2 regions of the Mesorhizobium sp. HAY1-8B genome follow, and region 2 is predicted to be linked to the other one. Evidence: predicted binding sites of a transcription regulator. Region 2 holds the regulator's gene; the other holds the start of a gene.
The links. Region 2 encodes HrcA, which represses chaperone genes, less so after heat shock. Its sites were predicted from a motif close to GTTAGCACTCNCNNNNNGNGAGTGCTAAC; they were not measured.
Positions count from the first base shown of each region.

Region 1 (3,410 bases), 2.7 Mb from region 2:
TGCCGGCAACGATCGAAGCTTCCGCACCGGCGTTCGAGGCGATCTGGCGGGCAGGAGCCTGCAGCGCGCGACGCACGATGTTGATGCCAGCAGCCTGGTCGGCATTGGCGCCGGTAGCCTTGATGTTGGCCGAAGCGCGCAGCAGGGCCACGCCACCACCGGCGACGATGCCTTCTTCCACGGCCGCGCGGGTCGCGTTCAGGGCGTCATCAACGCGGTCCTTCTTTTCCTTGACTTCGACTTCCGTCGCACCGCCGACGCGGATCACCGCAACGCCGCCCGCCAGCTTGGCGAGACGTTCCTGCAGCTTCTCCTTGTCATAGTCCGAGGTGGTCTCTTCGATCTGCTGCTTGATCTGGGCAACGCGGCCCTGGATCTCGGCCTTCTTGCCGGCGCCGTCCACGATGGTGGTGTTCTCCTTCGAGATCGACACCTTCTTGGCGCGGCCGAGCATGTTGAGGCCGACATTCTCGAGCTTGATGCCGAGGTCTTCCGAGATGACCTGGCCACCGGTGAGGATGGCGATGTCTTCCAGCATGGCCTTGCGGCGATCACCGAAGCCCGGCGCCTTGACGGCGGCGATCTTCAGGCCGCCACGCAGCTTGTTGACGACGAGCGTGGCCAGAGCCTCGCCTTCGACGTCTTCCGAGATGATGAGCAGCGGCTTCGAGGTCTGCACGACGGCTTCGAGAACCGGCAGCATGGCCTGCAGATTGGAGAGCTTCTTCTCGTGGAGCAGGATGTAGGCGTCCTCGAGATCGGCAACCATCTTGTCGGCGTTGGTGACGAAGTAGGGCGAGAGATAGCCGCGGTCGAACTGCATGCCTTCGACGACTTCGAGTTCGGTCTCGGCGGTCTTGGCTTCCTCGACGGTGATGACACCTTCGTTGCCGACCTTCTGCATCGCTTCCGCGATCATCTTGCCGACCGACTCGTCGCCATTGGCCGAGATCGTGCCGACCTGGGCAACTTCCTCGGAGGTCTTGATCTTCTTGGCAGCCTTGCCAAGAGCCGCGACGACTTCGGTGACGGCGAGATCAATGCCGCGCTTCAGGTCCATCGGGTTCATGCCGGCGGCAACCGCCTTGTGGCCTTCCTGGACGATCGACTGCGCCAGAACGGTCGCGGTCGTGGTGCCGTCGCCGGCGATGTCGTTGGTCTTCGAAGCAACTTCGCGGACCATCTGCGCGCCCATGTTCTCGAACTTGTCTTCAAGCTCGATTTCCTTGGCGACGGTGACGCCGTCCTTGGTGATGCGCGGGGCGCCGAACGACTTGTCGATGACGACGTTGCGGCCCTTGGGGCCGAGGGTCACCTTCACCGCGTCGGCGAGGATGTTGACGCCGCGCAGCATGCGCTCGCGGGCATCACGGGAGAATTTTACGTCTTTAGCAGCCATTTTGAGCTCCTGGCAGGGGCTTGGGGTAAGCCCGAATTCAGTTGACGGTGAGGCCGATAATCAGCCGATGATGCCCATGATGTCGGATTCCTTCATGATCAGAAGGTCTTCGCCATTGAGCTTGACTTCGGTGCCCGACCACTTGCCGAACAGGATGCGGTCGCCAGCCTTGACGTCCAGCGGGACCAGCTTGCCAGCTTCGTCACGAGCGCCGGAGCCTACAGCGATGATCTCGCCTTCCTGCGGCTTTTCCTTCGCCGTATCCGGGATGATGATCCCGCCGGCGGTCTTGGATTCGGATTCGACCCGGCGAACGACCACACGGTCATGAAGCGGGCGGAACTTCGACTTTGCCATTTTTTCTTCCTCGAATGAGAACGGTGAGAAACAGTTCCTCCGTCCGGCGAAGCCGGACAACCTACAACGCCCGGCGGCGCCGGAGCTGTGGTTAGCACTCACCAATGGCGAGTGCTAACGTGGCGCTGAAATAGGCCGCCGACCTGCGAGAGTCAAGGCGCACCGGAAGGGGCAGTCACGGGAAATTTTTCTCGCGCTGACCGGCGGTGCCGAAAAATCCCGGTTGATCTGGTCGTGGAGAAGTTCACCCCGGAAAGAGAACCCGACGGTTTTGCGGGGCGTTTCTGGTGTTTTGCGGAGAGCACGAGCGCTGTACCCGCTATGTCTCGCCAACAGCCTGGTCACGCATCGGAAACGATCCGGCGTAAGCCCGTCCCGGTTCCCGACGAAATGCGTGAGCGGCGGCGCGAACTCGGCTTCGACTACGGAAAGTTCGATTTCGTCCTGCATGAGGGCAGGGCCATTCTCCTCGATGTTAACAAGAACTCCCGGCCGTCCCCAGAATCTCGCGAAGATGTTCGCGGCCGGCGCCGCCGATCTGGCCGACGGCTTCGAAGGCCTCATCCGTCAGGCAATATAGGCCAACAGTGGCCAAGGTCGCCGCTCCCGCTAAAGAAACAGCCGCAACTGGGTGTGGATGATCGACCGGTAATCCTCGATGGTGCGGCGGCTTTCCGCTTCGCCTTCCGCGAGTGCCAGGCGCACCACGCCGCCGGCGAGCTGGAAGATCAGCAGAACGATGCGTTCGAACTGCTCGTGCTTCGGCGGCTCGATCAAGCCGATGACGCGGTCGCAGAACATCCTGGCCTGGTGCCGGGTTTCGGCGATGTCGAGATTCTTGAGCGCCTTGTCGGCCTGGATGGCGTTCTGCAGATCCTGGATGGCCGGATCGCCGGCGACGCGGCTGAGGTAATCGTCGAGCAGCCGGTCGGCCGCGACGATGACGTCCTCGGCTTCGCGGATATCGGCGATGATACCAGTCAGTCGCGCGCGGCTGACCTCCGAAAACCGTTCATATAGCATCGCCAGGATCGCCGACTTGTTGGGGAAGTAGTGATAGACGGTGGCGATTGGCCCGCCGGCTAGCATGCCGACCTCCTTCATGGTGACGGCGTCGATGCCCTTCTCGCCGATCAGCTTCATGGTTGTCGACAGGATGGCATCGATGCGCTCGCGGCTGCGCTCCTGCTTCGGCTTGCGCCTCGGTTCGGTCGCTGTTCGCCTCGCTTGTGTCATGCACCGGTCTTTCGCTCGAACTGCCAAATTCTGGTTGACAAGAAATATGATCAAGTATCAGGTCCTGAAAAGCTGACAGATTGTCAGCTTTTTTGCCGTGCGGCAAGGATGTTGGGAGGCGCCTTTGACATCTGGTGACTCGCATACCGGAAGCGGCGACTGGCTGGTCGGCAACCCGACCGGCGGCCAGCTTGCCTCCGCCCTGTGGATCGGATCGGTCGGTCTGCTCATTCTCGGTATGCAGCCGGTTTTGCTCGGCGCCCTTTACACAGAGGGCCATGTCAGCGGCGATGAACTGGCACTGGTCGCCACCGCCGAGCTGATCGCCATCGCGATCGGTTCGGCCATTGTTGCGACGCTGCTCTCGGCCCGCAACATGCGCCGGAAAAGTGCGGCCCTCCTGCTCCTGCTGGCGCTG
Region 1 covers NZ_CP200321.1:3,678,114-3,681,523, forward strand. The annotation lists gene groL (chaperonin GroEL) at 1-1,399, opposite strand, end outside; gene groES (co-chaperone GroES) at 1,460-1,756, opposite strand; gene AC1VON_RS17320 (TetR/AcrR family transcriptional regulator) at 2,366-2,992, opposite strand; gene AC1VON_RS17325 (MFS transporter) at 3,117-3,410, shown strand, end outside.
Region 1: the regulator HrcA is predicted to act here: its motif matches at 1,847-1,875, upstream of groES (co-chaperone GroES).

Region 2 (3,410 bases):
ACGCAGAGGCCCGAATCGTCCGACAATGCCGGCAGGCCGGTCGCTTGCGCGGCGGCCAGCGCCTTGATGTAGGCATTCTCCTCGAAAGTGGTGCCGGTCTCGTCCGGCTCCGGCAGGCCATAGTCCTTCGCCGACTTCGCTTCGAAGCCGAATGGCCCCATCAGATCGGCGAATTCGCGCAGCTTGCCGGCATTGTGGCTGGCGACGACGATCTTCTTTCCATCAAGAGAATGCATCAAAGGCCCCAGATTCTTGGCTCGGCGAACTCGATCGAATTGCCCGAGGGGTCGCGTATATAGAGCGAACGGCCGCCCTGCGGCCATTCGAATTCGCTTTCGATGGCAATTCTTTTTGCCTCCAGATGAGCTTTCCAAGCCGCGATTTCCGTAGCGCTCGCCGCGAAGCAGAGATGACCTTCGCCGACCGTGCCATGCGGCGGCACTTTCAGCCGGGCATCCGGTGCCGGAGGTATTTTGGTCGCCTCGGCATTGAAGACCAGCAGCACGCCTGGCCCGCAGCGGAAGAAAAGATGTCTGCCGTCCACCTTGCCGAGCAGGTCGAGGCCGAGCACGCCGACATAGAATTCTTCCGCCGCCACCAGATCGGTGACGTACAGGGCTGATTCAAGGATGCCGGAGGGGGTCACCAGAAAATCGATGGCTTACGCCACCGCCATCTGCTGCAGGCTGACCAGGCGCTGAATGCCTTTCTTGGCCAGGCCCATCAATTCCGCGAACTGCTCTTCCGAGAAAGGCTCGCCCTCGGCGGTGCCCTGGATCTCGACAATACCGCCCTTGCCGGTCATGACGAAATTGGCGTCGGTGCCGGCCGAGGAATCCTCGAGATAGTCAAGATCGATGACCGGCTGGCCGTCATGGATGCCGCAGGAAATCGCCGCCACATGGTCCTTCAACACCTTGGTGACGCTGGCCATCTGCCGGGCTTCCATCCAGCGCAGGCAGTCATGGAGCGCCACCCAGCCGCCAGTGATCGAGGCGGTACGGGTGCCGCCATCGGCCTGGATGACGTCGCAGTCGACGGTGATCTGCTGTTCGCCCAGCGCCTGCAAATCGACCACGGCGCGCAGCGAACGGCCGATGAGGCGCTGGATTTCCAGCGTGCGGCCGCCCTGCTTGCCGGCGGAGGCCTCGCGGCGCATGCGCTCGCCGGTCGAGCGCGGTAGCATGCCGTATTCGGCCGTCACCCAGCCCTTTCCGGAATTGCGCATCCAGCCGGGCACCTTTTCCTCGAGGCTCGCCGTGCACAGGACATGGGTGTCACCGAACTTCACCAGGCACGAGCCTTCGGCGTGTTTGGAGACGCCGCGCTCGAAGGAGATGGCGCGCATTTCGTCGAATTGGCGTTTGGAGGGGCGCATTCGGGCTTCTTTCCAGTCATTTTTCGGAATCGTGGCCGGCTTTTAGACGCATGGGGGGCAGCGCGCAAAGGAAAACGGACCGGTGATCTGACACAGACACCCGGGATGATCCGACACAGAGACCGGGTTGCGCCCGCCGTGCCGAAGTCTATATCCTGAACAAGGAGGTTTTTGGCCGAATGACCAAGGCAATCGATCCCGGTTCGCAACCGCTTGCACTGCAATCACTCGACATGCGCTCACGCGACATCTTCCGGCGCATTGTCGATTCCTATCTCAGGGATGGCGAGCCGGTGGGCTCGCGCAGCCTGTCGCGCATCCTGCCCTCCTCGTTGTCGCCGGCCACCATCCGCAATGTGATGAGCGACCTCGAGCACCTCGGACTGATCTACGCGCCGCACATCTCGGCCGGCCGGCTGCCGACGCAGGCCGGCCTGCGTTTCTTCGTCGATGCCTTCATGGAGCTTGGCGACCTTTCCGACGAGGAGCGCCGCACCATCGAGGCACAGGTACGGGCCTCCGGCTCGGGCGCGACGCTGGAGCACATGCTGACCGAGGCCAGCCAGATGCTGTCGGGCATGTCGCGCGGCGCCGGCCTGGTGCTGGCCGCCAAGAACGAGGTGGCGCTGAAGCATATCGAATTCATCCAGCTGGAACCGACCAAGGCGCTTGCCGTGCTGGTGTCGCAGAATGGCGACGTCGAGAACCGCGTTGTCGAACTGCCGGCCGGCATCACCGTCTCGCAGCTGCACGAGGCCTCGAACTTCCTCAACGCCCATATCCGCGGCCGCACGCTGGCCGAGGCGCGGACCGAGATCGCCCGCATCAAGGAAGAGACGCGAGCCGCTCTCGACACGCTGTCGCAGGACCTTGTCGAGAAGGGCCTTGCGGTGTGGGCGGGCGCCGAAAGCGGCCTGCCGGCACGGCTGATCGTACGCGGCCGCGCCAACCTGCTCGAAAACGTCACCGCCCAGGCCGACATCGAACTGCTGCGGCATCTGTTCGAGGACATGGAGACGCAGGACGGGCTGATCCAGCTGCTCGACCTCGCCGAGCAGGGATCGGGCGTGCGCATCTTCATCGGCTCGGAAAACAAGCTGTTCTCGCTGTCCGGCTCGTCGCTGGTCGTCGCGCCCTATCGCGACAAGGATGCCCGCGTCGTCGGCGCGCTCGGCGTCATCGGCCCGACGCGGCTGAATTACGCCCGCATCGTGCCGATGGTCGATTATACCGCGCAGCTGATATCGCGCATGTTAAGGTAGCGCCCCGGACAGCAAAAGACGGGCAGCAAGGAGAAAAAGAATGGCGCTCGAAGAATTCAAGGCCCGGATCAGCCTGCTGCTCGAGGAGATGGTCAACCAGCCGGAAGACCAGCACGAAATCCAGGAACAGCTGCGCGAAAAACTGCGGGAGATGCGCGCCATGGGCCTGCCCCTGCCCGCGGATCTCGTCGCGCTGGAAAAACGCCTCGACGACGATTTCTACGCTGCCGGGACATAGGCCGGAAACCGGTCTTTCGCTTCCTCAACGGATCGTATGAGGCGGAACTTCTGGACAGACCTGCCGTTGGTTTCCTTCGCGACCAGATGGAGGACAAGATGATCCGATTGGCCGGCCTGGCGCTTCCAGCGCTCCTTCTCGCGACAGCGGCATTCGCACAGCAGGCGGACCAACCGGTGCTGAAAGGCGCGGCCGCCTTCGGCGACTGGCGCGCCGACAAGCCAGGTGTGCGCCGCCTGATCAAGCCGGAAGACCTGCCGAAGCCCTATGTCACCAAATCCGCCTCGAACAGCGCCGGGCTCGCCGACATGCCGGCAGGCGCGAAGCCGCAACTGCCGCCGGGATTCTCGGCCGAGCTGATCGCGGCGGGCATCGACAATCCGCGCGTCGTGCGCGTCGCGCCGAACGGCGACCTGTTCGTCGCCGACAGCGAAGCCAACCAGATCCGCGTCTATCGCCTGTCCAAGGACAGTGCCAAGCCCGCCGAAGACGCCATCTTTGCCCGCAATCTCAACCAGCCCTATGGCATCGC
Region 2 covers NZ_CP200321.1:934,845-938,254, reverse strand. The annotation lists gene rdgB (RdgB/HAM1 family non-canonical purine NTP pyrophosphatase) at 1-236, opposite strand, end outside; gene AC1VON_RS04720 (VOC family protein) at 236-646, opposite strand; gene rph (ribonuclease PH) at 662-1,378, opposite strand; gene hrcA (heat-inducible transcriptional repressor HrcA) at 1,558-2,640, shown strand; gene AC1VON_RS04705 (hypothetical protein) at 2,681-2,878, shown strand; gene AC1VON_RS04700 (PQQ-dependent sugar dehydrogenase) at 2,977-3,410, shown strand, end outside.